3 regions of the Agromyces archimandritae genome follow, and region 2 is predicted to be linked to each of the others. Evidence: predicted binding sites of a transcription regulator. Region 2 holds the regulator's gene; each other region holds the start of a gene.
The links. The regulator HspR, encoded in region 2, represses chaperone genes until heat shock. The targets are predictions, from matches to a motif close to AAGTTGAGTCNNNNNGACTCAACTT.

Region 1 (10,559 bases), 1.6 Mb from region 2:
TTCTCGATCTCGTCGAACAGCACGATCGAGTACGGGTTGCGGCGTACGCGTTCGGTGAGCTGGCCGGCCTCGTCGTAGCCGACGTACCCGGGAGGGGCGCCGACGAGACGGGAGACGGTGTGGCGTTCGCCGAACTCCGACATGTCGAAGCGGATGATGGCGCCTTCGTCGTCGAACAGGCGTTCGGCCAGGGCCCGGGCCGTTTCGGTCTTGCCGACGCCGGTGGGGCCGAGGAAGAGGAAGGAGCCGACGGGCCGGTTCGCGTCGCCCATGCCGGTGCGGCTGCGGCGCACCGCCTTGGCGACGGCGGTGACGGCGTCGTCCTGGGCGATGACGCGGGCGTGCAGTTCCTGTTCGAGGTCGGCGAGGCGTTCGCGTTCGGTCTCGGTGAGGCGGCTGGCCGGGATGCCGGTGGCGCGCGAGATCACGGCGGCGATCTCGGCTTCGCCGACGACGGCCGCCGGGGTGTCGGAGCCTTCGCCGGCGGTGGGGGTCTCGAGACGCTCCTGCGGAGCTCCTCGACCGGCGGAGAGGGTCGCGTCGGTCGCTCCTCGACCGGCGGGGGCGGTCGCGTCGTCGAGCTTGGTCTGCACCTTGCGGATCTCGTCGCGGATGCGGGAGGCCTCTTCGTAGCGTTCGGCCGAGACGGCGGCGTTCTTGTCGGCCTCGAGGGTGGCGAGGCGTTCGATGAGCGCGGAGACGTCGACGGCGGCGCCGAGCTTCAGGCGCAGGCGTGCGCCGGCCTGGTCGATGAGGTCGATCGCCTTGTCGGGCAGGACCCGGTCGGTGAGGTAGCGGGCGCTGAGCTCGACGGAGGCGCGGATGGCGGCGTCCGTGTAGTGGATGCCGTGGTGCGCCTCGTAGGCGGGCTTCAGGCCCTGGAGGATGAGGACGGCGTCTTCGATGGAGGGCTCGCCGACCTTGACGGGCTGGAAGCGGCGTTCCAGGGCCGGATCCTTCTCGATCTGCCGGTACTCCTTCAGGGTCGTCGCGCCGACGAGGTGGAGTTCGCCGCGGGCCAGGCGCGGTTTCAGGATGTTGCCGGCGTCCATGCCGCCGTCTCCGGCGCCGCCGGCACCGACGACGGTGTGCACCTCGTCGATGAAGACGATGAGTTCGCCGCGGTGTTCGGCGATCTCGTCCATGGTCTTCGTGAGGCGCTCTTCGAAGTCGCCGCGGTAGCGGGTGCCGGCGAGCATGGCGGGCAGGTCGAGGGCGATGACGCGTTTGCCGAGCAGCTGCTCGGGCACGTGCTGTTCGATGATGGCGCTTGCGAGGCCTTCGACGATGGCGGTCTTGCCGACGCCGGCTTCGCCGATGAGCACGGGGTTGTTCTTCGTGCGGCGGCTGAGGATCTCGATGGTCTGCTCGATCTCGTCGGCGCGGCCGATGACGGGGTCGAGTTCGCCGGCTTCGGCCAGCGCGGTGAGGTCGGTGCCGAACTTGTCGAGCATGGGGGTGGCGGATGCCGCCTCGGGCTCGGCCGGGGTCTCTTCGCCGCCTGCGGCGGTCACGGTTTCGCGGACGCCCTGAGTGAGGGCTTCGGCGGTGACGCCGGCGCGGGCGAGGACCTGGCCGGCGGGTGCGTCCTGCCCGAGGACGAGCGCGAAGAAGAGGTGTTCGGGGTCGATGTAGGTCGAGCCGCTGGAGCGGGCGACCTGGTAGGCGTGGAAGAGCGCGCGGGAGGCGCTCGGGGTGATCGTCGCCGCATTGATGTCGGCCTTGTCGCCGGCTGCGGGCAGGCGGGCCTCGGTGGCGGTGATGATGCGTTCGTGGCTCGCGCCGGTGCGTGCGACGGCCTGTTTCACGCTGTCGTCTTCGACGATGACGCGCAGGATGTGCAGGGCGTCGAGTTCGGTCTGGCCGCGGTCGAGCGCGAATTTGCCGGCGCGCTGCAGGATGCCCTGCGTGCGGGCGGTCAGGAATCGGCTGAGGTCGATCGAACGCGCCTGACGCGCCCGCTCGCCCTCGAGGTATCGGCTGAGGAACTCGTCGAACGAATTCTGGCCGTCCTGGGGGGTGAAGTCTTCAGGCACCAAGTCCTCCTATTGGTCTATTGGTGAAACTTGAGTTGGGTACGCTCAAGTTCAACGCGTGGGGCGTCGGAGTATTCCCGGTGGCCGTGCGTCCTGCAACCGCGACCGGCGCGAGCCCGTGCGCCTAGCGTGGGAGGGAACGGACGAGGAGGTCGTCATGGCCGGGCTCTCACCCATCCAGCCGTGCCTGTGGTTCCACGATCGGGCGCGCGAGGCGATGGAGTACTACGTCGGGGTGTTCCCCGATTCCCGCATCACCGCGATCCAGGACTACCCCGACGAATCGCTCGACGAGCATTTCGCAGGCATGTCGGGCAAGGTGCTGAACGGCGAGTTCACGCTGAACGGGGTGGATTTCGTCTGCCTCGACGGCGGACCGGAGTTCACGATGACCGAGGCGGTCTCGTTCGTGGTGAGCTGCGACGATCAGGCCGAGATCGACCGGTACTGGGCGGCGCTGTCGCATGTGCCCGAGTCGGAGCAGTGCGGCTGGTGCAAGGATCGCTTCGGCGTCAGCTGGCAGATCGTGCCGGCGCGCATGGGCGAACTGCTGCAGACGCCGGCGCAGATCCAGGTGATGATGGCGCAGAAGAAGATCGTCATCGCCGAACTCGAGAACGCCTGACGAACGGCAGGCACGGGGTCAGCCGGGAAGCATCGCCCGCAGGGCGCCGATGGTGTCGGCATCCGCCGGCGGCTTGTCGTCGCGGTAGCGTTTGACGCGCGCGAAGCGCAGGGCGACGCCGCCCGGGTATCGCGTCGAGCGCTGCACGCCGTCGATGGCGATCTCTGCGACGGTGACGGGTTCGACGAAGACGGTGGATGCCGTGCGCGACGTCTCGATCTCGCCGAACCGCTGCGTCTGCCACGCGAGCATCGCATCGGTGAGGCCCTTGAAGGTCTTGCCGACCATCGCGAATCCTCCGGGCTCGCCGAACTCGCCTGCCGGATCCCGCGCCCCGAGGTGCAGGTTCGACAGGGTGCCCGTGCGACGGCCGTAGCCCCGCTCGGCGGCGAGCACGACGAGGTCGAAGGTGTGCACGGGTTTCACCTTCACCCATGCGCCGCCGCGACGGCCCGCCGCATAGGGCGAGCCGATCGCCTTGACGACGACGCCCTCATGGCCGGCGGCCAGCGCCGCCTCGGAGACGCGTTCGGCTGCGGCCGGGTCGGCGGTGACCTCGCCCGGCACGCGGAGGCCGGGCGCGAGGCGTTCGAGGGCTGCCAGGCGTTCGGCCAGCGGCAGGTCGATGAGGTCGCGGCCGTCGAGGTGGAGGAGGTCGAAGAAGCGCGGCGCGAGCCGGGCCTCGCGTGCGGCATCCGCTCCGAACCGCGACATCGTGTCCTGGAAGGGTCTCGGGGCGGCCGACGAGGAGGCCGACCTCTTCGAGGGCCGCGGGCGGGCCGCTCAGGGCGATCACCGCGGTCTCGCCGAGGTCGCCGGAGAGCATCGCGGCCCGTCGCACGAGGTCGCCCGGCCGGTCGGCGGCGCGGGCGAGCGCGTCGAGGAGGACGCCTTCGAGGGCGCCGGTGCGCACCTCGCCGAGGATCGCGCGGGCGAGGAAGCCCTGTTCGCCGGCGGTGGCGCGGCCGGTGAGCTCTGCGACGAGGCGGCTGCGTGCTGCCGCGGACCCCGGTCCGCCTGCGGCGGCGAGGCCCAGTAGCACGTTCCCAGTCTGCCACCGGCCTCCGACACCGGCCGTGCCGGGCCCGGGGACGCCGAACGCCCGACTCCTTCGGGTATGGAGCCGGGCGTTCGGCGATGGTTCGGCCGGGTCAGTACCAGCCGGTGGCGCCGGAGTGGTCCCAGGCCGCGCACGGCGAACCGTAGCGGTCCGCGATGTAGCCGAGGCCCCAGGCGATCTGGGTGGCCGGGTTGGTCTGCCAGTCGGCGCCGGCGGAGGCCATCTTGCTGCCGGGCAGCGCCTGCGGGATGCCGGTGGCACCGCTGGAGGCGTTGTAGGCGTTGACGTTCCAGCCGGACTCCTTGTCCCACAGGGCGACGAGGCAGCCGAACTGGTCGTCGCCCCAGCCGTAGGAGGCGAGCATGCCCTGGGCGATGGCCTGGGCGCCGCTCGGGTCGGTCGGAGCCGACGGGTAGGAGACGGCGGCCTCCTCGGCGGCTGCGGCCTCTTCGGCCGCGGCCTGTTCGGCGGCGGCGCGCTCGGCGGCGGCCTGCTCTTCGGCGGCCTTCTTGGCGGCCTCCTCGGCGGCCTTCTTCTCGGCGGCGGCCTTGTCGAAGGCGGCGACGGCATCCGTCACCTTCTTCGTCTCGGCCTTGGTGTCGGCCGTGAGGTCGATGGTGTCGCGTGCGTCGAGCTTCTGGTACCCGCCGAGCTTGTCGACGAGGCCCTGCAGCTTCGCGGCGTCGGCCTTGCCCTTCGCGGCGGCGACCGCCTTCGTGCCGGCGTCGATCGCGGCCTTGGCGCCGCGTTCGGCGTGGGCGGCGAGCACGTTGCCGTACGCGCCGAACTCGGCCGCGCCGCGCATCTCGGTCGCGCTCGTCAGCGCCGCCGTCTGGGCGATGCTGTCGCGCTGCGCGGCGACGGAGGACTGCACGACGAATCCGGTGCCGACGCTCGCGGCGACGGCCACGGCGGCCCCGATCATGAGGCTGCGCTTGCGCGCCGTCTTGCGGCGGCGTTCGTTTGCGCGCGGGGTTTCTGAACTGGACTTCTTGGGGGAGATGAGATCAATCGGGTTCTGCATAGTTGTTCGTGTTGTGAACCACCGGTGCGCGCACGCAGAGGCGATTACGATTCTCGGGTTGCGCCCGCACTCGGGTTCTGCGCGGACGAAGGCCCCAGTCTGCGCGCGGGTTCTGCATGAATCCTCACGTCTGCCTGGCAAAGTCCTCAAAAAGGGGGACCCGCGGGAGCCCCGACATCCGCTCACGGGCGACGTTCAGGCGGCACTCGGCGAGCCCCGTATCCTTGGTCGGATGGAAACGAGCGAGACCCTCGGCGGGATCGCCCAGTGGGCGGTCGATCTCATGGACGCCCTCGGCGCCCCCGGCGCGGCGATCGCCATCGCCGCCGAGAACCTCTTCCCGCCCCTGCCGAGCGAGATCATCCTCCCGCTCGCCGGGTTCGCCGCCAGCCGCGGCAGCCTCGGCCTCGTCGAGGTCATCATCTGGACGACGATCGGCTCGATCGTCGGCGCCCTCGCCCTCTACGGCCTTGGCCGCTGGCTCGGCGCCGAACGCCTGAAGCGCATCGCCGACCGGATGCCGCTCGTGCAGGTCTCCGACGTCGATCGAGCCGAGGCCTGGTTCGCCAAGCACGGCGGCAAAGCCGTCTTCTTCGGCCGTATGATCCCCATCTTCCGCAGCCTCATCTCGATCCCGGCCGGCCTCGAGCGGATGCCGGTATGGCGCTTCCTGCTGCTCAGCGCAGCCGGCAGCGCCATTTGGAACACCGTCTTCGTCGTCGCCGGCTTCCAGCTCGGCGAGCACTGGCACATCGTCGAGGACTACGCCGGCGTCTTCCAGAAGATCGTCATCGCCGTCGTCGTCATCGCCGTCGCCGTCTGGATCGCGCTGCGGGTGCGGCGCATCCGCCGCGAACGACGCGACACGGCACCCACCGGCCGATGATGCGGGCACGCCCCGCGAAGCGCTAACTTTGGGGGCGGCGTCACCCCGGACGCCGATGAGAGGAGCCCCCATGGACCAGCAGCAGATCGACCTCGTGCAGACGAGCTTCGCGAAAGTCGCCCCGATCGCCGACACCGCCTCGGCCCTGTTCTACGACGACCTCTTCGAGCGGGCCCCGGGCGTGCGCCCGCTGTTCTCCGAGGACCTCACCGAGCAGCGCCGCAAGCTCATGCAGATGCTCGGTTTCGCCGTCGCCGGCCTCAGCGACTGGGAGCAGGCCGTGCCGGCCGTCCGCGAGCTCGGCGCCCGTCACTCCTCCTACGGGGCCGAGCCGGCCCACTTCGCCGCGGTCGGCGCGTCGCTGCTCGCCACCCTCGAGAAGGGCCTCGGCGACGACTTCACCCCCGAGGTGCGCGAGGCGTGGACGACGGCGTTCGGGATCATCGCCGCGGAGATGCAGGCCGGAATGGAGTCGCAGGCGGCCTGACGCCCGCCCGCGGAGACCGGGAGGCCGCATGGACGAGGCGACGCCGATCCTCTTCGACCTCCCGCTCCGCGGCCGCATGCTCGTGCAGAACAGCCCGGCCCGGCGCATCCCGAGCCACGGCACGACCCTGTTCGGCACGAGCCACGCCGTCGACCTCGTCCCCGTCGACGAACACGGGCGATCCGCGCCCCGCGACGTCCGCAGCCTCGTCGCGCTCGAACCGCCCGAACGCTTCCTCGGGTTCGGGATGCCGGTGCTCGCCCCTGCGGCCGGCTCCGTCGTCGCCGCCCACGACGCCGAAGCCGATCACGAGGCGCGCCGTTCGCCGTTCGTGCTCGTGCCGTACGCGCTCACGCAGGCCGAGCGCGTTCGCGAGGGCATCACCGGGCTCGCCGGCAACCACGTGGTCGTCGCGCTCGGCCCGGCCGGCCCGTTCGCGCTGATCGCGCATCTGCGCCGCGGCACGCTGCGGGTCGGGATCGGGGAGACGATCGCGGCCGGCGATGCGATCGGCGAATGCGGCAATTCGGGCAACAGCACCGAGCCGCACGTGCACGTGCAGCTGAGCGACACGGACGACTGGGCGAGAGCCCGCGGGGTGCCGTTCGCGTTCCGGCGGTACCGTGATGCCGGCGGCGCCGTGATCCGGGGCGGGATGCCCGGCGAGCGGGAGGTCGTCGAGGCCGTCTGAGCCGGGTGCGCCGCCCGCATCCGCCGACCGGATTTGACCTCAACCTGGCTTGAGGTCGTAGGGTCGCAGCATGCTCCACCCCGAGACCGCCCGATGACCTACGTCATCGCTCTTCCCTGTGTCGACGTCAAAGACCGTGCGTGCGTCGATGAATGCCCCGTGGACTGCATCTACGAGGGCGAGCGTTCGCTCTACATCCACCCCGACGAATGCGTCGACTGCGGCGCATGCGAGCCGGTCTGCCCGGTCGAGGCGATCTCCTACGAGGACGACCTGCCCGAGGAATGGGCCGACTACTACAAGGCCAACGTCGAGTTCTTCGACGAGATCGGCTCGCCCGGCGGCGCCGCGAAGCTCGGGGTCGTGCCGAAGGACCACCCGCTCGTCGCCGCTCTTCCGCCCCAGGGCGACGCCTCGTGAGCGGCAGTGCCGCGGCATCCGGGGTGCGGGTGCCGGCCGCGCCGGCCGGCACCCCCGAAGCCGTCGACGCCTTCAAACTCGCCTTCCGCGCCCACCCCGCCGGCATCGCGCTCATCACCGCCGAGGGCGATGACGGGCCGGTCGGCCTCACGGCATCCAGCGTCGCCTCGGTCGCCGTCGACCCGCTCGCGCTCGCGTTCTCGGTCACCCGCGCCACCGGCAGCGCCGGCGGCATCCTCCGCGCCCCGGGATTCGTCGTGCACCTCCTCGGCGCCGACCACATCGCCCTGGCCGAGACCTTCGCCCGCTCCGGCACCGAACGCTTCACGCCCGAGCAGGGCTGGCGGCGCCTGCCGACGGGCGAACCGCATCTGCCGGGCGCCCGTGTCGCCTTCCGTTGCCGGAGCCTCGCGGTCACCCCCGTCGGCTCCTCGTCCCTCGTGCTCGCCGAGGTGCTCGAGGTACTGCCGGGCGAGGCCGGCGCGGCGGTCGTCTACCACGATCGGCGCTTCGTGCCCCTCGAGTGAGACCACGGCCGAAGTGCGTCAGGGCATCTTGCCCGGCGGCACCTTCTCGGGCGCCTCGAAGTCGGTCGCCCGGCCCACGCGCCGGTTCACGATCCACGTCACGATCCAGAGCACGACGCCGATCGCGAGCAGCACGAGCGCGATCCGGTACTCCCCCGGGTTCCGGCCCGAGAACGGCAGCACGAGGTACAGGCACGCCAGTGAGGCGATGACGGCGATGACGCGATTCGTGCGGAAATGGCGGTGCTTCACGGGGTTCTTCCGCAGCACGAGGACGGCGAGGTTCACGATGCAGAAGACCGCGAGCAGCAGCAGCGAGGTCGTGCCCCCGAGCAGGGCGACGACGGTGGTGCCCTGCGCGAGCGAGACGTAGGCGATGAGGCCGATCGCGATCGCGGTGGTGAAGAGCACGGCCAGCCACGGGGTGCGGCGCCGCTTCAGCACGAGCGCGAGCACGTCCGGCACGACTTGCTGCTTGGCCATGCCGTAGATGAGCCGAGAGGCCATGAGCATGTTGATGAGGGCCGAGTTGGCGACGGCGAACATCGAGATCCACGGCAGGAGCTCGTTGATCGGGAAGCCGGGGGCGGCGGTCTCGACGACGACCACGAGCGGCGCCTCGCTGGCGGCCAGTTCGCCGACGGGCACGATCGCGACCGACAGCACGGCGATCGCGACGTAGACGACGCCCGTGATCGACAGGCCGGTGATCATGATCTTCGGGAACACGCGGGTGGGATGCCTGGTCTCCTCGGCCATGTTGACCGCGTCTTCGAAGCCGACCATCGCGAAGAAGGCGAGCGAGGTCGCCGCGGTCACGGCGACGAAGGCCCCGCGTTCGTCGGTCGATTCGAAGGCGACGACGCGCGACCAGTCGCCCTGCCCGCCGACGACGGCCCACAGGGCGATGAAGATGACCAGGAGCAGGCCGGACACCTCGATGAGGGTGAGCACGACGTTCGTGCGCACGCCGGCGGCGACGCCGCGGAGGTTGATCAGCATGAGCACGACCATGAACACGATCGCCAGCACGAGCAGCAAGGGATCGGCCGGGTCGGGTGCGGCGCCGCTGAAGGCGCGCACCATGTTCACGGCGAAGGCGCGGGCGGCGGTGGATGCCGAGGTGATGCCCGAGCACATGACGGCGAACATCACCATGAAGGTCACGAAGTGGATGCCGAAGGCCTTGTGCACGTAGAGGGCGGCGCCGGCGGCCTCGGGGTACTTCGTGACGAGTTCGAGGTAGGAGAAGGCGGTGAGCATCGCGACCGCGAAGGCGATGAGGAACGGCAGCCAGGCGGCGCCGCCGACCTCGCCGGCGACCTGCCCGGTGAGGGCGTAGACGCCGGTGCCGAGGATGTCGCCGACGACGAAGAGGAGCAGGAGCCGGGGCCCCATGACCCGTCGCAGCGCGGGCGACCCGGTGGGGTTCGGGTCGATCTGCACCTCACCGGTGTCGGCGGGCGGTTCGGCGGGCCCCTGCGCGGCGCGCCCCGGTTCGGGTGTCATGGATGTCCCCCTCCACAGCGCCGCGGTTCTGCATACGGCGGTGCCGGCAGCGTACGGCCGCCGTGCGCCGGCGAGCGGGTGCGGGCACGGCGCGTCGTGTGGATGCCGGGAGTCGCGGCATCCACACCCACCCGTCGCCCCTCGTCGCCCGGCGAACGATTCGCCGACGCAGCGCAGGTTAGGCTAACCTAAGCGGCGGGCGGCGACGAGTCGCCCGTGCCACCGCAGCCCCGCGTAGGCCGCCGAGCGTGCCGCAGCGGCACCACGTCCTGGAAGGAACCATGACCGCCTCATCCCTCACCCGCACACGGCTGGCCGGCATCGCCGCGCTCGCCGTCGCCGGCATCGTCGCCCTTGCGGGCTGCTCCTCCTCCGCCGCCGAGCCGAAGGCCGACGACGACACCACCGCATCCGCCGGCTGGCCCCGCACCTTCGAGAACGCCGACGGCACCGAGACCGAGATCCCCGCCCAGCCCGAGCGCATCCTCTCCACCTCCGTCTCCGTCACCGGCACCCTGCTCACCATCGATGCCCCCGTCGTCGCGAGCTCCGGGGCCGCGAACGGCGCCTTCTTCGCGCAGTGGGCCGACATCGCCGACGAGCGCGGCGTCGCACCCCTCTGGGGCGCCGGCAGCTTCGACCCCGAATCGGTCATCGCCGAAGACCCCGACCTCATCGTCGTCTCCACGACCGGCGCCGACTCCGTCGTCGACCGGCTCGAAGCGCTGCAGGACATCGCGCCGACCATCGTCGTCGACTACGGCGGGCAGACATGGCAGGAACTCGCCGCCCGGCTCGGCGAAGCGACCGGCCTCGAGGCCGAGGCCGAGGCGGCCGTCGCCGACTTCGACGCGCTCGTGTCCGAGACCGCCGACGCCATCGAGATCCCGGCGGGCACCGCGAACATCGTCTCCTTCAACGGCCCGGGCCAGGACAACCCGATCGCGCGCATCGGCGGCGCGCACGCCGACCTCCTCTCCGCCCTCGGCTTCGAGATCGAGGACCCGGACGTGGCCTGGCACACGCAGCCCCAGGAGCGCGCCGACTTCGTCTTCGCCCCCTACGAGAAGCTCACCGAGCTCGCCGGCGAGACGACCTTCATCCTGAGCGCCGACGACGAGACCGCCCGTGCGGGCTTCGCGGCCGACCCGGTCCTCGCCAACGTGCCGTCGGTCGCAGCCGGCCAGGTCTACGGCCTCGGTGCGAACTCGTTCCGCATGGACAGCTTCAGCGCCGCCGAGATCGTCGAGGGCATCGCCGCCTCCTTCTCCTCGGAAGGCTGAGCCGTGACGTC
Region 2 (10,559 bases):
TGGGCGTCGAGCCACTACGGCAACGGCACGCACTGGTCGACGACGCCGGTGCCGGTCGTGACCGCGCCGGCCGAAGCCTGGGGCTGAGCCCCGGCGCGTTCCGCATCCCCGAGTGGATGCCCCACGCGCCGTACGCGCGGGCGCGAACCATACCGCATCCACCCCGGAACATCGTGGCGTGATTGCGACACCGATCCACTCGCTTTGGCGGCGATGAGTCGCGCTCTCGCACGCCGTGCTGCAGATTATTGCGCCGGAAACGTGTCGGAAACGCGATTCGATCACGATCTTGCGAAGGAATCGCACATCCTCGCCACGTGTGGTTAGACTCCGATTCATCCTGCCGTGACGCAGGAACCCGACACATTCATCACTGCGATCCCTAAAGGGGGGTACCCGGGCTGTGATCAAGTACCTGTTGCGACGCACGGTCAGCTGGCTGCTGCTGATCTTCGTCGCGACCAACGTCACGTATTTCCTGGCCTGGGGATTCCTCGATCCGCGGAGCAACTACGTCGGCCGGCGCCCCCCGCTCAGCTACGACCAGATCTCCGCGATGCTCGAACCGCACAACCTGAGCGACGCCGTGCCCCTCGCCGAACGCTGGTGGACGTGGCTGACCGGCATCTTCCTGCGGTGGGACTGGGGCGTCAGCGCCGTCGGCGACTCCGTGAACGACCAGATCGCCTACCGCATGTGGGTCAGCGCCGAGCTCATGCTCGGGGCGACGATCATCATGACGGTGCTCGGCATCGGCCTCGGCGTCTACACCGCCTCGCGGCAGTACAAGCTCGCCGACCGCATCGGCCAGGCGACCTCGATCATCACGATGAACATCCCGATCATCGTCGCCGCCCTCGCGATCGTCATCATCGCGATCGACATCAACCAGGCAGTCGGCACCCGCATCTTCTACGTGACCGGGTCGGCGAACCCCGAGATCACCGGCTTCTTCCCCGCCCTCATCGACGTCCTGCAACACCTGATCCTGCCCACGCTCGCGCTCGTCCTCACCGGCTACGCGGCGACGCACTTCCTGCAGCGCTCGCTCCTGCTCGACAACATCAACGCCGACTACGTGCGCACGGCCCGCGCCAAGGGCCTGACGAAGCAGCAGGCGATCCGCAAGCACGCGCTGCGCACCTCGCTCATCCCGGTCGCCACGCAGGTCGCCTTCTCGATCCCGGCGATCTTCACGGGCGCGATCCTGACCGAATCGATCTTCGGCTGGAACGGCATGGGTCGCTACTTCATCACGACCATCGCGACGAACGACGTCCACGGCGTCGTGGCCGTCGCGGCCTTCGGCGCGGTGCTCACCGCGATCGGCGCCCTGCTCGCCGACATCGCGGTCGTCATCCTCGATCCTCGAGTGCGGGTGAGCTGACATGTCCGATATGACCACCGATCCCCTGCAGCACGGCGACACCGACGTCGCGGCGGTCCAGCCGCTCGGCGAGGGCGGCCCGTCCCCCCGCAAGCGCATGTCGAAATGGCGGCTGTACACGCGCCGTTTCATGCGGAACCGGCCCGCCGTCGCCGGCGCGATCATCTTCGTGATCATCGCCCTGTTCGCGATCTTCGGCGACCTCATCGCGCGGTACCCGTACCAGGATCTCGACTTCCTCTCGATCTCGAAGCCGCCGTCGGCCGAGCACTGGTTCGGCACGAACGACGTCGGCAACGACACCTTCGCGCAGGTCGTGCACGGTCTGCAGCGCTCGCTCATGATCGCCCTCATCGTCTCGATCGGCACGACCGTGATCTCGGCGATCATCGGCGCCTCGGCCGCGTTCTTCGGCGGGGTGTACGAGCGGGCGATGCTGCTGCTCATCCACTTCCTGATGGTCATCCCGACCTTCCTGCTGCTGTCGATGATCTCGAACGACTCGGGCGGCGACTGGCGGGTGATCGCGTTCGCGCTGATCATCATCGGCTGGTTCTTCCCGGCCCGCACGATCTGGACGCTGTCGCTGTCGATCCGCGAACGCGACTACATCGCCGCCGCCCGATACACCGGGGTCGGCGGGTTCAAGATCGTCATGCGGCACATGCTGCCGAACATCGGCTCCCTCCTCGTCATCCAGTTCACGCTCGGCGTCGTCAGCGCCGTCATGACCGAGACGGGCCTGTCGTTCATCGGCTTCGGCGTGAAGACCCCCGACGTCTCGCTCGGCTCCCTCATCGGCCTCGGCGCGAGCTCGATCACGAGTTCGCCGTGGCTGTTCTACTTCCCCGCCGGCGTGCTGACCCTGCTGACCGTCTCGATGGCGCTCGTCGCCGACGGCCTGCGCGACGCCCTCGACCCGACCTCCGCGGCTGGAGGTCGCGCATGACCGCCCCCGTCCTCTCCGTCCGCGACCTGCAGGTCACCTTCCCCTCCGAAGCGGGGCGGGTGGATGCCGTCCGCGGCGTCTCCTTCGACCTCGAGGCCGGGCGAACGCTCGGCATCGTCGGCGAGTCGGGCTCCGGCAAGTCGGTCACGTCGCTCGCGATCATGGGCCTGCTCGCAGACACCGCCCACGTCGAGGGTTCGGTGCGCTTCGACGGCAAAGAGCTCATCGGCCTCACCGACCAGCAGATGTCGCGCATCCGCGGCAACGGCATGTCGATGGTGTTCCAGGATCCGCTGACCTCGCTCACCCCCGTGTTCACGGTCGGCGACCAGCTCGTCGAGGCCCTCACCATCCACAAGGGCATGTCGAAGCGGCAGGCGTGGGCGCGTGCGATCGAACTGCTCGAGCTCGTCGGCATCCCGAACGCATCCAAGCGCGTGAAGTCGTTTCCGCACGAGTTCTCCGGCGGCATGCGCCAGCGCGTCGTCATCGCGATCGCGATGGCCAACGACCCGAAGCTCATCATCGCCGACGAACCGACGACGGCCCTCGACGTCACCATCCAGGCCCAGATCCTCGACCTGCTGCGCACCGCGCAGCGGGAGACCGGTGCCGCGGTCGTCATGATCACCCACGACATGGGCGTCGTCGCGAACATCGCCGACGACGTGCTCGTCATGTATGCGGGCAAGCCCGTCGAGCAGGCCCCGGTCGGCGAACTGTTCGCCCACACGCGGATGCCGTATTCGATCGGTCTGCTCGCCGCGATCCCGCGCGTCGACAAGTCCGAGAAGACCCCGCTCGTGCCGATCAAGGGCAACCCGCCCTCGCTCGTCGAGCTGCCGAAGGGCTGCCCGTTCGCCCCGCGCTGCCCGATCGCGATCGACGCATGCCGCGAGGCCGAGCCCGAACTGCTGCCGGTGCCCTCGCTCGTCGAGGCCGGCACGCACGTCGCCGACCACAAGGCGGCCTGCATCCGCGTCGCGGGCATCGAAGACGGCCTCATCGACGGCGAGCCGGTCTTCCCGGTGCCCGAGATCCCCGAGTCCAAGCTGACCCGCACGCCCCGCGAGGAGCGCCCGATCACCCTCGAGGTGAAGAACCTCCGCAAGGAGTTCCCGCTGCTGAAGGGCGCGTTCCTGAAGCGCCGCGTCGGCACGGTCTACGCGGTCAACGGGCTCGATTTCGACGTGCGCCAGGGCGAGACGATGGCGATCGTCGGCGAGTCGGGTTCGGGCAAGACGACGACGCTGCTGGAGATCATGGATCTCGCCAAGCAGCAGCACGGCGACATCAAGATCGGCGGCGTGAGCGTCGCCGATCTGAAGAGCCGTTCGGCCGAGCGCAAGCTGCGCCGCGACCTGCAGATCGTCTTCCAGGATCCGATGGGCGCGCTCGACCCGCGCATGACCGTCGGCGACGTCATCGCCGAACCGCTGCGGACCATCGGGATGAAGACCGACCCGGCCGGGCGCCGCGTCGACGAGCTCATGGAGCTCGTGGGCCTGAACCCCGATCACGCCGACCGGTTCCCGGCCGCGTTCTCGGGCGGGCAGCGCCAGCGCATCGGCATCGCCCGTGCGCTTGCGAGCGAACCGAAGATCGTCGTGCTCGACGAGCCGGTCTCGGCGCTGGACGTGTCGATCCAGGCCGGCGTCATCAACCTGCTCGACGAGCTGAAGGTCAAACTCGGCCTCTCCTATCTCTTCGTCGCCCACGACCTCTCCGTCGTCAGGCACATCGCCGACCGGGTCGCGGTCATGTACCTCGGCTCCTTCGTCGAATACGGCGATGTCGACGCCGTATTCGACAACCCGCAGCACCCGTACACCGAGGCGCTGCTCTCGGCGATCCCGATCCCCGATCCGGTCGCGGAACGCGGGCGCGAGCGCATCGTGCTCACCGGCGACCTGCCGAGCCCGACCGACGACAGCCCCGGCTGCAAGTTCGTCAGCCGGTGCCCGCTGTACCAGACCCTCGACGACGCGCGGAAGGCGCGCTGCGAGACCGAGACCCCGGCACTGACCGGCGCGGAGGGGGTGCACACGAACGCCTGTCACTGGAGGTGACGGGCGCCGGGCATCCACTCCGCGAACCCCCTGCACTGGCATTCCCCCCGAGAGGAGCACGAGCGAAGAGCATTGAGCGTGACCCACTGACAACACATTCCATTCCAACCGGAGCGCCCACGAGGCGTGAAAGGAACATCATGAAGCTCAAGAATCTGGCCGCGATCGCGGCGGGCGCGGCACTCGTGCTCACCGTCAGCGCGTGCAGCAGCGGTGGCGGCAACGAGGCCACCGAGTCCAAGGCCCCGGCCGAGACGAAGACCGCCGACTACAACCCCCAGGAGCGCGACGCGCTGCAGGAGGGCGGCGAGGTCACCTTCCCGATCGGCGAGATCCCGCCGCAGATGAACCCGTTCCAGGCGGACGGTTCGGTCGACACCTCGACCCTGTGGGACTGGTACAACCCGCAGCTCATCCTCTTCACCCCCGAGGGCGAGGCGTACAAGAACGACGCCTACCTCGACGGATGGGACATCGAGACCGAGGACGGCAAGACCGTCGTCACCTTCACGTTCAACCCCGACGCGCACTACAACGACGGCACGCCGATCGACTGGACCGCGATCGACACGACGTGGAAGGCCAGCAACGCGACGAACGAGGCCTACCAGGCCTCCTCGACCGACGGCTACAAGCTGATCGAGTCGGTCGCGGCCGGCGCCGACGACAAGCAGGCCGTCGTCACCTTCGGCCAGGAGTACGCCTGGCCCGAGGGTCTCTTCAACAACATCCTGCACCCGGCCGTGAACTCGCCCGAGGTGTACAACACCGGCTACCTGAACACGCCGAACGAGCAGTGGGGCGCCGGGCCGTACACGATCGACAAGTTCGACTCGAAGGGCGGCACGATCACCTTCGTGCAGAACCCCGAGTGGTGGGGTGAGAAGGGCCTGCTCGACAAGGTCACCTTCCGCATGCTCGACGACACCGCCGAGATCAACGCCTTCAAGAACGGCGAGGTCGACATGGCCGCGACGGGCACGAAGGACCGCCTCGCGCAGGTCGAAGACCTCGACGGCGTCGTCACCTACCGCGCCATGCGCACGGCGACGAACCTCTTCACGCTCGACGCCGAGAACCCGCTGCTGTCGGACCTCGACGTCCGCAAGGCGATCTTCATGGGCATCGACCGCGACGCGCTGAAGGAGGTCGTCTGGGACGGCCTCGACTACAGCGAGGAGCCGGCCGGTTCGTTCACGCTGTTCCCCTTCCAGGAGGGCTATGAGAACAACCTCGACGCCGCCGGCTGGTCGTACGACCCCGAGGCTGCTGCGAAGCTCCTCGAGGACGCCGGCTGGGAAGAGGGCGAAGACGGCATCCGCGAGAAGGACGGCGAGAAGCTCTCCCTCACGCTGCCGCTCTTCGGCGACGACCCCATCGTGGAAGCCCGCGGCAAGGTCATCAACGCGCTCCTCAAGGAGATCGGCGTCGACATCAAGATCGACGTGCGCCCGTCGTCGGACTTCTCGACCGACTACAGCTCGAAGAACTGGGACGTCATGATGCTGGGCTTCAGCTCGTCCGACCCGTTCGGCTTCGCGTACTTCTGCCAGCTGTGGTGCTCCGACTCGGGTCTGAACCTCTCGGGTTCCGGCACGCCTGAGCTCGACGAGAAGATCCACGCGCTCGAGGCCATCGGCGACCCCGCCGAGCAGATCGCGGAGGGCAACAAGCTCGAGGCCGAGGCGTTCGCCGAGACCTGGGGTATCTTCCCGCTGTACGCCGGCCCCTCGATCTTCACGGTCAAGGAGGGCCTGGCCAACCTGACGCCCGAGTTCTACACCGGTCTCGACGGCTTCGGCCGCCAGCCCGTGGAGAACGTGGGCTGGGAGAAGTAACCTCTCTCGCACCTCGCAGGGGGTCGGCCTTCGGGCCGGCCCCCTGTGGCGTTGCCGAGTGTGGATGCCCCGGCGCGCCGCAGCTCAGTCGTCGCCGCGTTCGAGGGGCCGCCAGACGACGACTGCGGTCTCGCGGCGGGTGCGGGTGCCGGCGCGGAGCGTGATGACCTCGCCCTCGGTTCCGGCCGCGAAGACACGCCGGCCGGGGCGGTTCAGCATCTCGTCGGCGAGCGCCGATTCGAGTTCCCGCACCCGTGCTTCGAGCTCGGAGACCCGGTCTTCGAGGCCGAGCACGCGGCGGATGCCCTCGAGGCCGACGCCGTCGGCGGAGAGCTGCGCGATCTCGCGGAGTTGTTCGACGTCGCGCATCGAGTAACGGCGGGAGCGGCCCGCGGTGCGCCGCGGCGAGACGAGCCCGAGCCGGTCGTACTGGCGGAGCGTCTGCGGGTGCATGCCGGCGAGTTCCGCGGCGACGGAGATCACGAACACGGGGCTTGCGCGATCCATGTCGTCCTCCGTTCTTCTCGTTGCCGCCGTTCTTCAGCGGCGCCGTCGCTCGGCGGGTACCGTCCGGCAGTCATCGCCGCCCGGCATCCGCCGGCTCAGTCCTCGGCCCGCTCGAGCAGCTCGGCGCGCGGGTCTTCCTCGGGCAGTTCCGCGTCGAACGCGCGAAGCTTCTCCTCGGCATCCTTCGACAGATGCGACGGCACCGCAACCTGCACCTCGGCGAGGAGGTCGCCGGTGCCCTTCTGGGTCTTCACGCCGCGACCCTTGACCCGCAGCACGCGGCCGCTCGGGGTGCCGGCGGCGACCTTCAGCTTCACCGGGTCGCCGCCGAGGGTCGGCACGCGGATGGTCGCGCCGAGCACCGCCTCGGCGAAGGTGACCGGAACCGTCACGCGGAGGTTCAGTCCGTCGCGTTCGAAGACGGGGTGCTTGCGCACCGAGACGGTGAGCACGAGGTCGCCGTTCGCGCCGCCGTCGGGCGAGGGGTGGCCCTTGCCGCGCAGGCGGATCTTCTGCCCGTCGGCGACGCCGGCGGGGATGCGCACGGTGATCGGCTTGCCCTCGGGGGTCTGCAGGGTGATCTGGTCGCCCTTGGTGGCGGTGATGAAGTCGAGCGTCGTGGTCGCCGCGACGTCGCGGCCGGGGGTCGGCCCGCCCGCACCGCGGTAGCCGCCGGTGGACTGGCCGAAGCGACCCGAACCGAACAGGCCGCCGAAGAGGTCGTCGTAGTCGGCGCCGCCGCCGCCCTGCTGGAAGGTGAAGCGCTGACCGCCGCCGCCCTGGTTGAACATGCCGCCGAAGACGTCTTCGAAGCCGCCGGCCCCACCGGCGCCGCCGCCGGGCGCGGTGAAGCGCGCCCCCGAGCCCATGGCACGGATCTGGTCGTACTCCTTGCGCTGCTCGGCGTCGGAGAGCACCGAGTTCGCCTCGCTGATCTCCTTGAACTTCGCCTCGGCGGCCGTATCGCCTGGGTTCTGGTCGGGGTGGTATTTGCGCGCGAGTTTGCGGTACGCCTTCTTGATGTCGGCGTCGCTCGCGTCTTTGGAGACGCCGAGCACCTGGTAGAAGTCCTTGTCGAACCAGTCCTGGCTGGCCATCGGCACCCCCTTCTGTGTGTTCGTTGGTATGTGGACGCCGGTCGAGGAGCGAAAGTGGGGCGGGACCCTGGAAAGGGGGTCTCGATACGCTCCTTCGTCGCTACTCGACCGGCGGAGGTCGCTACTCGACCGGCGGAGGTCGCTACTCGACCGGCGGAGGTCGCTACTCGACCGGCGGAGGTCGCTACTCGACCGGCGGAGGTCGCTCCTCGACCGGCGGGAGGGGATGCGGTTACGCGGGCGTCTTGACGACGACCTTCGCCGCCCGAAGCAGCGTCGAACCGAGCGTGTAGCCCGTCTCGACCACCTCGGCGACGGTGTCGACCTCGACGTCGGACGAGGGCTGCTGGAAGATCGCCTCGTGCCTGGTCGGGTCGAAGGGCTCGCCGGGCTCGCCGAACGGCTCGAGCCCGAGCTTGCCGACCGCCGCGCGCAGCTTCGCCGCGATCGTCGCGAACGGGGCGTCGCCCTCGAGGTCGCCGTGCTTCTCGGCCCGGTCGAGGTCGTCGAGCACCGGCAGCAGCACGGCGACGGCGGAGCCGACCGCACGCTCGCGTTCGACCTCTCGGTTCGCCTCGGTGCGCTTGCGGTAGTTCGCATACTCGGCGGTGACCCGCTTGAGATCGGCGAGGTGCTCGTCGTTCGGCTCGGCCGTCTCGGCATCGGCCGCGTTCAGGATGTCTTCGACGGTGAGGGGCGCCTCATCGGCATCCGCACCCTCGGCATCCGGTGCCGCGGCATCCGCACCCGAATCCGGGGCGGCCCCGGGCGCCGCATCGGCACCCGGGGCGGCAGGCTGACGAACCTCGCCCGTCTCGGGGTCGATGCGCCGCCCAGCACCCTCAGAGGGCTCAGGGCGGATCACCGGCTCTTCGGGGTTGGTGTTCTCGTCGGTCATGGCCTTACTTCTTCTCGTCCTCGTCGTCGATGACCTCGGCGTCGACGACATCCTCATCGGAGTCGGCCGGCTGCTCGCCGGCGGGCTCGCCGCCCTCGGCACCGGCAGCGCCCGCGGCATCCGCCTGGCCCTGCTGGTAGATGGCCTCGCCCAGCTTGGACTGCGACTGCGAGAGCTTCTCGAACGCGGTCTTCACCGCGTCGTCGTCGTCGCCGGCGAGCGCCGTCTTCAGGGCGTCGACGTCGGCCTGCACCTCGGACTTCACGTCGCCGGGCAGCTTGTCCTCGTTGTCCTTGATGAGCTTCTCGACCGAGTAGGCGAGCTGCTCGGCGGAGTTGCGCGTCTCGGCGGTCTCGCGACGCTTCTTGTCTTCGGCGGCGTGCTCCTCGGCCTCGCGCACCATGCGGTCGATATCCTCCTTCGGCAGGCTCGAACCGCCCGAGAGGCGGATCGACTGCTCGCGACCGGTGCCCTTGTCCTTCGCGGTGACGTGAACGATGCCGTTCGCGTCGATGTCGAAGGTGACCTCGATCTGCGGGATGCCGCGGGGGGCCGGGGCGATGCCGGTCAGCTCGAAGGTGCCGAGCGGCTTGTTGTCGCGGGTGAACTCGCGCTCGCCCTGGAAGACCTGGATCGCGACCGACGGCTGGTTGTCGTCGGCGGTCGTGAAGGTCTCGGACCGCTTCGTCGGGATGGCCGTGTTGCGCTCGATGAGCTTGGTCATCATGCCGCCCTTGGTCTCGATGCCGAGGCTCAGCGGGGTGACGTCGATGAGCAGCACGTCCTTGCGCTCGCCCTTCAGCACACCGGCCTGCAGGGCCGCGCCGACGGCGACGACCTCATCGGGGTTGACGCCCTTGTTCGGGTCCTTGCCGGTCTCCTTCTTCACGAGTTCGGAGACGGCCGGCATACGCGTGGATCCGCCGACGAGCACCACATGGGCGATGTCGGAGACCTTGATGCCCGCTTCGCGGATGACGTCTTCGAAGGGCTTCTTCGTGCGGTCGAGCAGGTCGCTCGTCATGTTCTCGAACTCGGCGCGCGTGATCTTCTCGTCGAGGTTCGCCGGGCCCGATTCGGTCAGCGACAGGTACGGCAGCTGGATGCTCGCCGACATGCCCGAGGAGAGCTCCTTCTTCGCCTGCTCGGCGGCCTCCTTGAGGCGCTGCAGGGCGATCTTGTCGTTCGAGACGTCGACGCCGCTCGTGTCCTTGAACTTCTTGATGAGCCACTCGACGACGCGCTGGTCCCAGTCGTCGCCGCCGAGGCGGTTGTCGCCGGAGGTCGCGCGCACCTGGATGGTCGAGAAGTCGTCGTCCTTGCCCACCTCGAGGAGGGAGACGTCGAAGGTGCCGCCGCCGAGGTCGAAGACGAGGATGAGCTCGTCCTCCTTGCCCTTGTCGAGGCCGTAAGCCAGGGCGGCCGCGGTCGGCTCGTTGATGATGCGCAGCACGTTCAGACCCGCGATCTCGCCGGCCTCCTTGGTGGCCTGGCGCTCGGCGTCGTTGAAGTACGCGGGGACGGTGATGACGGCATCCGTCACCGTGTCGCCGAGGTACTGCTCGGCGTCGCGCTTCAGCTTCTGCAGGATGCGGGCCGAGATCTCCTGCGGCGTGTACTGCTTGCCGTCGATCGACTCGGTCTTCCAATCGGTGCCCATGTGGCGCTTGACCGACGAGATGGTGCGGTCGACGTTGGTGACGGCCTGGCGCTTGGCGGTCTCGCCGACGAGCACCTCGCCGTCCTTCGTGAAGGCGACGACCGACGGGGTCGTGCGGAAGCCTTCCGCGTTGGCGATGACGACGGGCTCCCCG
Region 3 (10,559 bases), 300 kb from region 2:
CGCGGCATCCGCGCCCGGCGGCATCCGCGCCCGGCATCCGCCCCCGCGGCATCCGCGCCCGGCGGCATCCGCGCCCGGCATCCGCGCCGCGCGGCATCCACACCCGGCACCTACCCGTCCCTCACCACCTGCCCGGCCTCATCCGCCTGCCGCGACGCCCTCCGCAACTGCATCGTCTGCGCAATGCAGGAACACGCACGGCGTGTCGCACCCGCCCATGCGGGAGAACGCCCCTCGACACGGTTGCACTCCTGCATTGCGCAGAACACCGGCGCCGCGCGAGGCGGCACGCACCCGATCACCGCGCACCCCGGCTCCCGGCCCTCGTCCGACCGCGCGGCATCCACACCCGGCACCTACCCGTCCCTCACCGCGCGCCCGGCCTCATCCGCCCGCCGCGACGCCCTCCGCAGCCGTGTCGTCTGCGCAATGCAGGAACACGCACGGCGTGTCGCACCCGCCCATGCGGGAGAAGGCCCCACGACACGGTTGCACTCCTGCATTGCGCAGGACTGCAGCGCCCGCACAGCGGCGCCCACAGGGCGGCGGCCGCACAGCAGCGACCGCACAGCGGCGCCCACAGGGGCGGCGCCCGGGGCGGCGCCCGCACAGCGGCGCGTCGAGGGCGCCGCTACTCCTCGACCGGCGGCTCGGTCGTCGGCAGGACGGTGAGCCGCTCGCCGTCGCCGGCGAGGCCGACGACGACCGAGTCCCCGTCGTGGATCTCCCCCGACAGCAGCCCCTGCGCGAGCCGGTCGTCGATCTCGTGCTGCATGAGGCGGCGCAGCGGCCGGGCCCCGTAGATCGGGTCGTAGCCGCGTTCGGCGAGCCACGCGCGCGCGTCGGGCGTGACGCCGAGGCTGAGGCGGCGCTCGTGCAGGCGGTCGGCGAGGCGGTCGATGTAGAGGTTCACGATCTCGGCGAGCTCGTCCTCGGTGAGCGCCGAGAACACGACGATGTCGTCGAGGCGGTTCACGAACTCGGGCTTGAAGGCCTGGCGGACGGTCTGCATGACCGCCTCCTCCTTCTCGGCCCACGACAGCGACGGGTCGACGAGGTAGTTCGAGCCGAGGTTCGAGGTGAGGATGAGGATCGTGTTGCGGAAGTCGACCGTGCGCCCCTGCCCGTCGGTGAGGCGGCCGTCGTCGAGCACCTGCAGGAGCACGTCGAACACTTCGGGGTGGGCCTTCTCGACCTCGTCGAAGAGCACGACCGAGTAGGGCCGGCGGCGCACCGCCTCGGTGAGCTGGCCGCCCTGGTCGTAGCCGACGTATCCCGGAGGGGCGCCGACGAGCCGCGAGACCGAGAACTTCTCGCCGTACTCCGACATGTCGATGCGGATCATCGCCTTCTCGTCGTCGAAGAGGAACTCGGCGAGCGCCTTGGCGAGCTCCGTCTTGCCGACACCGGTGGGGCCGAGGAAGAGGAAGGAGCCGGTGGGGCGGTTGGGGTCGCTGATGCCGGCCCGGGATCGCCGCACGGCATCCGCCACCGCCGTCACCGCCTGCTTCTGCCCGATGAGCCGCCGCCCGAGTTCGGCTTCGAGGTGCAGGAGCTTTTCGGTCTCGCCCTGCAGCAGCCGGCCGACGGGGATGCCGGTCCATGCCGAGATCACGGCGGCGATGTCGTCTTCGGTGACCTGCTCGTTGACCATGCGGGGTTCGTCGTCGGCGGCTTCGGCCTGCTCGGCGGCCTCGAGGTCGCGCTGCAGTTGCGCGATCGTCTCGTATTCGAGTTTGGATGCGCGTGCGTAGTCGGCGTCGCGCATGGCGCGGTCGCGGTCGGTGACGGCTTCGTCGAGGCGCTTCTTGAGGTCGCCGACGCGGTTCAGTCCGCTGCGTTCGCGCGACCAGCGCTCTTCGAGCTCGGCGAGTTCGCGTTCGAGGCCGACGAGGTCGTCGCGGAGCTTCGCGAGGCGCTCCTTGGAGGCGTCGTCCTTCTCCTTCTTGAGGGCGAGCTCTTCGATCTTCATGCGGTCGACCTGGCGTTTCAGCTCGTCGATCTCGACGGGGCTGGAGTCGATCTCCATCTTCAGGCGCGACATGGCCTCGTCGATGAGGTCGATGGCCTTGTCGGGAAGCTGCCGGGCCGAGATGTACCGGTTCGACAGGGTGGATGCGGCGACGAGCGCGGCGTCGGAGATCGTGACGCCGTGGTGCGCCTCGTAGCGGCTCTTCAGCCCGCGGAGGATCGCGATGGTGTCTTCGACGCTCGGCTCGCCGACGTAGACCTGCTGGAAGCGGCGTTCGAGCGCGGCGTCCTTCTCGATGTACTCGCGGTATTCGTCGAGGGTGGTGGCGCCGATGAGGTGCAGTTCGCCGCGGGCGAGCATGGGCTTCAGCATGTTGGATGCCGCGACGGACCCTTCGCCGCCGCCGGCGCCCATGAGCAGGTGCAGTTCGTCGACGAAGGTGATGATCTCGCCCTCGGACTCGTTGATCTCTTTCAGGACGTTCTTCAGCCGTTCCTCGAACTGGCCGCGGTACATGGCGCCGGCGACGAGGGCGGAGATGTCGAGCGAGATGAGCTTCTTGCCCTTCAGGCTCTCGGGCACGTCGCCGGCGACGATGCGGCGGGCGAGGCCTTCGACGACGGCGGTCTTGCCGACGCCGGGCTCGCCGATGAGTACGGGGTTGTTCTTGGTGCGGCGGGTGAGCACTTGGCTGACCCGGCGGATCTCGGAGTCGCGGCCGATGACCGGGTCGAGCTTGCCGGCCTCGGCGAGCTCGGTGAGATCCACCCCGAACTGTTCGAGCGCCGACTGCTGTTCTTCCTGCGAGCTCGGCGCGCCCTGCATGTTCGCCACTTCGCATCCTTCCTTCAAACTTGAGTCTAGTTGACTCAACTTCACGGAAGGGGCGCGTATTCCGGCCACATCGCCGGGCATCCCCCAGATCTCACGGTAGACGGATGCCGCAGGCCGCGCCAGCACCACGGGCGCCGATCGCGGGTCTCGCGCGTCGCAACCAGCCGACGCGCCCGCCGTCGCACCCGCCGCCGGGAATGGCGGAGGCGGATGCTCGGTTGTGCATCGCAGAAGAGCGCGCCGCGGCATCCACTCGGGGCCGCCGGGCCACAGGGCCTCCGGGCCTCCGCCCGCCGACGCGCCACATCGCGAATCGCACCGCCGAGCAAAGGAGTCGCATGCCGCTGCAGGGAGAATACGCACCGAGCACCGCCGAATGGGCCCGCAAGCAGGCCGAGGCCTTCGAAGCCTCCCAGGGGGCCGAGGCCGCCACGCTGCAAGGCCGGCCGATCATCGTGCTGAGCTCGCTCGGCGCGAAGAGCGGCAAGATCCGCAAGACGCCGCTGATGCGCGTCGAGCACGACGGCGAATACGCGGTCGTCGCCTCGAAGGGCGGGGCTCCGGAGCACCCGCTCTGGTACCACAACCTCGTCGCCAACCCCCTCGTCGAACTGCAGGACGGCCCGGTCACGCGCGATTACCGTGCGCGGATCGCGACCGGATCCGAACGCGACGAATGGTGGGCCCGCGCCGTCGAAGCATGGCCGCCGTACGCCGACTACCAGACGAAGACCGACCGGCTCATCCCCGTGTTCGTGCTGACGCCGGTCGAGTAGCCCGCGAGTGGATGCCGCGGGGCGCCGCGATCGGCGTGCGCCCCGGCATCCACTCGCCGTTACGCTTGGCGCACACCGAACCGGAAGGCGCGCCGTGCCCGAACGCGAACTCACCGAGCCCGTCGCCCTCTGCCGCCCCGACGGGCGGCTGAACCCCGAAGCGGTCGGCTGGAGCCGGCATCCGCTGCACGACACCGACGGCATCGGCCGGGGCCTCCGCGGCCGGCTGCGCAACAAACGGTGGGAGTACTGGGCGTTCACGAGCCGGCGGTGGATCGCCGCCGTCACCGTGTCGATGCTCGACTACGCGACGCTCACCGAAGTGTGGGTGCTCGACCGCGCCTCGGGCGAGGAGATCGACCGGACGGCGATCACGCCGCTCTCGCAGGGTGTCGAGCTGCCGGGAACGCTCGGGCGCGGGGTCGCCTCGGCGGACGTGCCGGGCGTGCGGGTGCGGATCGAGGAGCTCGGCTCGAGCGGCGGCACCCGCATCCGCGCCACGACCGACCGTGTGCGCCTCGACGTCGTCGCCGAACGCCCCGCCGGCCATGAGGCGCTCGGGGTCGTCGTGCCGTGGTCGGCGACCAGGTTCCAGTACACGGTGAAGGATGTCGCCCGGCCCGCCCGCGGCGTGATCGAAGTCGACGGCGAGCCGGCCGAGCTCGGCGACGACGCCTGGGCGGTGCTCGACCACGGCCGCGGCCGCTGGCCGTACCGGATGGCGTGGAACTGGGGCGCCGCGTCCGGTCGCAACAACGGGCACACGATCGGCCTGCAACTCGGCGGACGCTGGACGCTGGGCACCGGCTCCACCGAGAACGCCTTCTCGATCGACGGCCGCCTGCACAAGATCTCCGACGAACTCGAGTGGAGCTACACCCCGGGCCGCTGGCTGGACCCCTGGCGCATCATCGGCGACCGCGTCGCCCTCCGCTTCGACCCCTTCCACGACCGCGTCGCGCACACGAACCTCGGCCTCATCGCCTCCGACACCCACCAGTGCTTCGGCCGCTACCGCGGCACCGTCACCGCCGACGACGGCACCGTCCACCCCATCGACGGCCTCCTCGGCTGGGCCGAGGACGTCCGCCAGCGCTGGTGAGCGGGTCGGGCGTGGCGAGCGCGCGGCGCAGCGTCTGCGGGCGCGGCGCGGCCGCGGCGGGGCGCGCGGCGGGCACACTGGGCTCGTGGAGCATCTGCGATTGATCGTGCCGGTGGGGCTGCGCGAGGCGGTGGATGCCGCGCTCGACGTTCCCGATGTGGTGAACGTCATCGTGATCGAGGGCTCGGGGGTGCGGCCGGCCGGCGACGTCATCCTGTGCGATGTGCAGCGAGCGGCGATGGGGCGGCTGATCCGCGATCTGGACCGGCTGGGCGTGAACGAGCACGGGTCGATCGCCGTCGAGAACATCGACCTGTCGGTGGTGCCCGAGTCGAAGGAGCCGCAGCACATCTTCGGCGGCGACGACGATGCGCTCGTGCTGCAGGAGGTGGAGTCGCGCACCGAGGCCGAGGTGCGGCTGTCGGCGACGTATCTCGTGTTCATCGCCGTCGCGACGGGCATCGGCGGCGTCGGCGTCGTGCTCGATCAGCCGGTGCTGCTCGTCGCGGCGATGGTCGTGGGGCCGGATTTCGGCCCGCTCGCGGCGATCTCGGTGGGCCTCGTGCGGCGGCATGCGCGTGGCATCCGCCGCTCGGTGCTGACCGCGGTCGTCGGGTATGCGGTCGGCATCGCCTTCACCCTGCTCATGAGCCTGCTGCTGATCGCGACGGGCGTCTTCCCGCGCACCATGTTCGATTACGAGCACGAGCCGCTCGCGGCGTTCATCTGGCAGCCGAACGTGCTGAGCACGGTGATCGGCTTGTTCGCCGGCATCGCCGGCATGCTGTCGCTGACGTCCGCGAAATCGAGCGCCCTGGTCGGGGTGCTGATCTCGATGAACACGATCCCCGCGGCCGCCGCGATCGGAGTCGCCGCGAGTTACGGCGCCTGGGCGCAGGTCGGCGGCGCCGGCCTCGAGTTCCTGCTGAGCCTCGCGTCGATCATCATCGGCGCCGCGGGAACCCTCGCGTTCCAGCTCACGATGCTCGGCCGTCGCGTGCGCGGCTGGCCCGCACGCCTGCGCAACGGGCGGTAAGCGCCCGCTGGCCGCGAGTGGATGCCGCGGCGCGCTGCCCTGCGGACAGGCCCCCGCAAGGCCGCGATTTGTTCGGTAGATGCCCCCTCACCCGGCGCGCGCCGGGGGCCCCGCGGCGAGCCGGGCGGCCTCGGTGCGAGTGGATGCGCCGAGCTTCCGGAGGATCGCCGAGACGTGCACGCTCGCGGTCTTGCCCGAGATGAAGAGGCGTTCGCCGATCTGCCGGTTGCTGAGCCCCTCGGCGACGAGGTCGAGCACCTGCCGTTCGCGGGCGGTGAGCTCCGCGAGCGGGTCGGGGGTGGATGCCGCGGCGCGCCGCCCGGCGTCCGCCGCGCTCCCGGCATCCGCACCCGAAGCATCAGCACCGGCGGCCGCGGCACCGATGCCGCCGGCGGCATGCCCCATCGCATCGGCTTCGGCGACGAGGAGCCCGAGCCCGATCTCCGCGGCGGTCTCGCGGGCCCGGCCGAGCACCGTGCGGCCCTCCCGGCGTTCGCCGGCGGCGAGGAGCGCCCTGGCGAGCTGCAGCAGGGCGTACGGCATGAGGTGCGCAGGGGCGAGCTCGCTCTCGGCCGCGTCGATCGCGGCGCGGAACGCCGGGGCGTCGCCGGCGAGCTCGGCCGCGGCCATCGGCGCCCAGACCCCGTGCGTCGGCCACGACGCCGTCCCGGCGAGCACCCGTCGGGCGACGGCCTCGACCGCGGTGAGCGCGGCATCCGCACCCGAAGCATCCGCACCGCTCGAAGCAACCGCGCCGGCGCGCCCGCCCGCACCGCGCTCATCCGCACCGCGCACGGCACGCACCGCGCGCGTCATCGCCCACACGAGCGGCAGCGTGTGCCCGGCTTCCTGCGAGCGCAGCGAACCGTCGGGGGCGGCCAGGTCGTCCGCAGCCGCCTGCGCATGCGTCAGCGCGCCGCCTGGGTCGCCCTCGGCGAGGGCGAGTTCGATGCGCGCGCGCAGCAGCGGGTGGCGGACCTGCGATTCGTCGACGGCGATGCGCCGGGCCGTGGCCGGCCGATTGTCGAGGAGTTCGCGCGCGCCGGCGAGGTCACCGGTCCAGATCGCGAGCCAGAGGCTGCAGCTTTCGAGGTAGACGCGGTAGGTGACGGGCGGGTCCATGCCGATCGCGCGGTCGACGAGCTGGCGGGCCTCGTCGAGGCGGCCGAGTTCGAGCAGCGGTTCGGCGGCGTTGGACATGAGGATGGTGCCCGAGCTTCGCGCGACCCCGATCTCGGCGGCGCGGCGCATGCCCTCCTCGGCCAGGTGCAGGGCGTCTTCGTAGCGGCCGACGAGATGGGTGAGGTCGCTCGCGTTGACCCAGTACCGCAGCAGGGCGGCACCGTCGCTGCCGGCGTACTCGCGGGCCCGCGCCAGATCGGCGAAGGCCTCGTCGATCTCGCCGCGGGCATGGGCGCGGGTCACGCCGCGGATGTTCGCGGCGACCGAGGAGTAGCGCGGCGCATCGCTCCGCAACCCGAGTTCGACGGCCTCGTCGGCGAGGGCCAGGGCCTCGTCGTAGCGGGAGGCGACCATGAGCCGACCGGCGAGTTCGGCGATGACCGTCGTGCGGAGCATGTCGTCGGTGCCCGGCGGCAGGTATTCGAGGGAGCGCTCCAGCAGCTCGACGCGCTGCTGGTTACCGTCGTAGGTGTACCGCGAGAGGTCGCGCAGCAGCCTCGGCAACTGCGGGTCGTCGGGCGCGCATTCCTCGATCGCCCGTTCGAGCAGGGCACGTGCGCGTGCCGATTCGCCGGCTTTGTCGAGATGTGCGGCGGTGCGGCTGAAGAGCACGATGCGGCTCATCTCGGCGATGGATGCCGGTTCGCCCACCCGATCCCAGAGTTCAAGGGCCCGCTCGCCGAGGGCGCCGGCGGTCGCATACGCGTAGGCGTCGCGGGCCTGCCGCATGGCGTCGATCGTCGCCGGGAAGGCCTTCTCGGCGTCGTGGGCGCCCATCCAGTGGAAGGAGATCTCGGCGGCCACACGCCGGCCCGCCTCGGCCGCGCGTTCGAAGTACGCGGCGTAGCGGGCGTGGAAGCGTGCGCGCTCCCCCGGCAGCAGGTCGTCGAGCACGGCCTCGCGCACGAGCGCGTGCCGGAAGACGTAGTCGTCGCCGTCGACGACGAGCACGCCGGCGGCGACAGCCTCGCGCGCGCCTGCGTCGAGCGCATCGGCGGGCCCGTCGAAGACCTCGGCGAGCGCCGCATGCGAGACGCGCACCCCGCCGGTCGACACGAGCCGGAGCAGGGCCTGCGCCTCGTCGCTCAAGCGTTCGTAGCGGCCGAGGAGGAGCTCCCGGAGCGTCTCGGGCACGCTGTCGTCGCAGTCCAGCAACTCCTCGACGAAGAACGGCACCCCGTCGCTGCGCCGGAACACCCGATCGAGCACGGCATCCGTCGGCGTGCGGCCCGTGATCGCCCGCATCTGCTTGCGCACCTGCCCGCGGGTCAGGCGCGAGAGCTCCCAGCGGTCGACCGCGCGCAGCCGGTCCGATTCGCTGAGGAACGCGCGCACCGGGTGGCCGCGGCCGACGTCTTCGCTGCGGTAGCTGAGGACGAGCAGCACGCGCCCGGCGAGCGAGCGCAGCAGGAATCTGAGCAGCGCGAGCGTCGAACCGTCGACCCAGTGCAAGTCCTCGACGACGAGCACGACGGGGCGTTCGGCGGAGACCGACTCGAGCAGCACGGCGACGGCCTCGTGCAACCGGCCGCCGCTGTCGACGATGCGCACGGCGTCGCCGGCCTCGCCGGTCTCGCCGGCGGCGAGTTCGGGCAACAGCGCCGAGAGCAGGATGCGGCCGGGGCCGGCCGCATCGAGCAGCCGTTCGGCGCCCAGCCGCCCGGCGAGCTCGCGCAGCGCCGAGGTGACCGGGGCATACGGTGCCGCGACGTCGCCGAGATCCACGCACTGGCCGAACAGCACATGGGCTTCGTCGCCGATCGAGGCGCCGAGCTCGCGGAGCAACCGCGTCTTGCCGACGCCGGCCTCGCCGCCGAGCACGACCGCGCGGAACTCGCCGTCGGCCGCGGCCTCGTACGCCTCGCGCACGCGCGCGAGCTGCGACTGCCGCCCGACCATCGTCGGGCTCACGGCTGCTGAGGTCACTCCTTCATGCTGCCACCGGCCACCGACATGCGGGGGTGGGTTCGCCGCGGGCGGATCGCGCACCGGGTCTCGATACGGCCGCGAGCGACCTACTCGACCGACGGGGTCGCCGGTCGAGGAGCGAGCGCAGCGAGCGGCCTACTCGACCGACGGGGTCGCCGGTCGAGGAGCGAGCGCAGCGAGCGTCTCGAGACCCCGCACCGGGTCTCGATACGGCCGCAAGCGGCCTACTCGACCGCCGGGGGCGCCGGTCGAGGAGCGAGCGCAGCGAGCGACCTACTCGACCGACGGGGTCGCCGGTCGAGGAGCGAGCGCAGCGGGCGGATCGCGCACCGGGTCTCGATACGGCCGCGAGCGGCCTACTCGACCGCCGGGGCCGCCGGTCGAGGAGCGAGCGCAGCGAGCGTCTCGAGACCCCGCACCGGGTCTCGATACGGCCGCGAGCGGCCTACTCGACCGACGGCGGCCAGCGCTCAGCGGGCGGCGAGGCGGGGCAGCAGGTGGCGGGCGACGGCGCGCTCGGCCTCCTGCTCGCGTTCGGCGCGCTCGGCGATGGAGCGGCGGATGGCGAGCTCGCGCTCGGCGCGCTCGACGGTGGAACGGTGCAGTCCGAGGGTGAGATCCGAGGTGAACATGTCGTGCTCCTGTTCGTCAGCGTGCTTCCACGCTCCTCTCTGAGGCGGGGCCGGCTCATCGGGTGATCGCCGTATCTTCTGCGGCGGGTGGATGCCCCGGCGCCCCGTTCCTTAAGGCGGCGCGCTCCGGCATCCACTCACGAAACCCCCCGAACGGGAGGCGAAACGCGCCTCGACCGGGGGTTCCCGTTCGCCGCCGGGTGCTCTAGCGTGACTTCGTGCGCCCCCGACGACCACCCCGGCCCGTGCATCGCAGCGCGCTCGGCGGGGCGCTGGCGCTGCTTGCGACCGGGGCCGCGGCGCTCGTGCTCGCCGCCTGCACCGCCCCGGAGGCGCCGCCGGCGGTCACCGAGACCGTCGTCGTCACCGAGACCGCGTTCGTGACGGTCACCGCCGAGCCGCCGCCCGCGCCCGAGCCCGACCCGGCCGAGGCCGCCGACCCCGAGGCGCCCGCTCCGTCGCCGAACGATGCCGCACCCGTCTACGAATGGGGCGCCGCCTACGACAACGGCCCGCGGCCTGGAGCGAATGGCGCCCCCGAGGTCGACGAGACGGGCGAACCGGAGCGGTACAGCGTCGTCTCCGGCGACAGCTTCTTCGACATCGCGCAGCGTTTCGATCTGCCGCAGCAGCAGCTGCTCCGCATGAATCCGCAGATCTACGACTACGGCGACACCGTCTACATCGGGCAGCTGCTGAACCTCGACTGGCAGAAGACGGGCGTCGGATAGCGCGCGCGGCCGCCCGCCGGCGCTGGGAGCACGCTGAAGATGCTTCCCCCGTCCGCGGCACACGGATACGCTGATCGGACGCCGCGACGATGCGGCGGATGGTTCGGGGGGAATCCATGTACACCAGCGGCGGCGAGATCCTGCCCGCAGGCAAGCCCGGCGCGTCGGCGTGGGCCGACGAGGCCTCGGCCTGGATCGTCGGGGCAGGCTTGTCGTCGATGGCGGCGGCCGGAAGCCTCATCCGCGACGGGCGGATGCCGGGCCCGCGCATCACGGTGCTCGAACGACGGCAGCTTCCGGCGGCGGTGCTGGGCGAGACGGGCGGCTCGGGCGCGCCCGGCGGCTCGCGCGGCTTCCCCGAGCGG

Region 1: a site for HspR is predicted at 2,064-2,088, ahead of G127AT_RS01360 (ATP-dependent Clp protease ATP-binding subunit). Genes of this name have one in related genera too.
Region 3: a site for HspR is predicted at 2,824-2,848, ahead of G127AT_RS07075 (ATP-dependent Clp protease ATP-binding subunit). Genes of this name have one in related genera too.

Annotation. Positions count from the first base shown of each region.
Region 1 is NZ_CP071696.1:279,170-289,728, forward strand. It holds gene G127AT_RS01360 (ATP-dependent Clp protease ATP-binding subunit) at 1-2,036, opposite strand, end outside; gene G127AT_RS01365 (VOC family protein) at 2,194-2,661, shown strand; partial or broken gene G127AT_RS01370 (ATP-dependent DNA ligase) at 2,680-3,691, opposite strand; gene G127AT_RS01375 (aggregation-promoting factor C-terminal-like domain-containing protein) at 3,813-4,745, opposite strand; gene G127AT_RS01380 (DedA family protein) at 4,978-5,631, shown strand; gene G127AT_RS01385 (globin family protein) at 5,702-6,118, shown strand; gene G127AT_RS01390 (M23 family metallopeptidase) at 6,147-6,809, shown strand; gene fdxA (ferredoxin) at 6,903-7,229, shown strand; gene G127AT_RS01400 (flavin reductase family protein) at 7,259-7,756, shown strand; gene G127AT_RS01405 (APC family permease) at 7,775-9,265, opposite strand; gene fepB (Fe2+-enterobactin ABC transporter substrate-binding protein) at 9,547-10,548, shown strand; gene G127AT_RS01415 (FecCD family ABC transporter permease) at 10,552-10,559, shown strand, end outside.
Region 2 is NZ_CP071696.1:1,861,766-1,872,324, reverse strand. It holds gene G127AT_RS08470 (hypothetical protein) at 1-87, shown strand, start outside; gene G127AT_RS08465 (ABC transporter permease) at 404-1,387, shown strand; gene G127AT_RS08460 (ABC transporter permease) at 1,398-2,336, shown strand; gene G127AT_RS08455 (dipeptide ABC transporter ATP-binding protein) at 2,333-4,405, shown strand; gene G127AT_RS08450 (ABC transporter family substrate-binding protein) at 4,546-6,243, shown strand; gene G127AT_RS08445 (heat shock protein transcriptional repressor HspR) at 6,328-6,750, opposite strand; gene G127AT_RS08440 (DnaJ C-terminal domain-containing protein) at 6,846-7,847, opposite strand; gene G127AT_RS08435 (nucleotide exchange factor GrpE) at 8,080-8,745, opposite strand; gene dnaK (molecular chaperone DnaK) at 8,750-10,559, opposite strand, start outside.
Region 3 is NZ_CP071696.1:1,564,157-1,574,715, forward strand. It holds gene G127AT_RS07075 (ATP-dependent Clp protease ATP-binding subunit) at 632-2,806, opposite strand; gene G127AT_RS07080 (nitroreductase family deazaflavin-dependent oxidoreductase) at 3,145-3,582, shown strand; gene G127AT_RS07085 (DUF2804 domain-containing protein) at 3,677-4,684, shown strand; gene G127AT_RS07090 (DUF389 domain-containing protein) at 4,770-5,720, shown strand; gene G127AT_RS07095 (helix-turn-helix transcriptional regulator) at 5,808-8,828, opposite strand; gene G127AT_RS07100 (hypothetical protein) at 9,302-9,463, opposite strand; gene G127AT_RS07105 (LysM peptidoglycan-binding domain-containing protein) at 9,682-10,194, shown strand; gene G127AT_RS07110 (oleate hydratase) at 10,311-10,559, shown strand, end outside.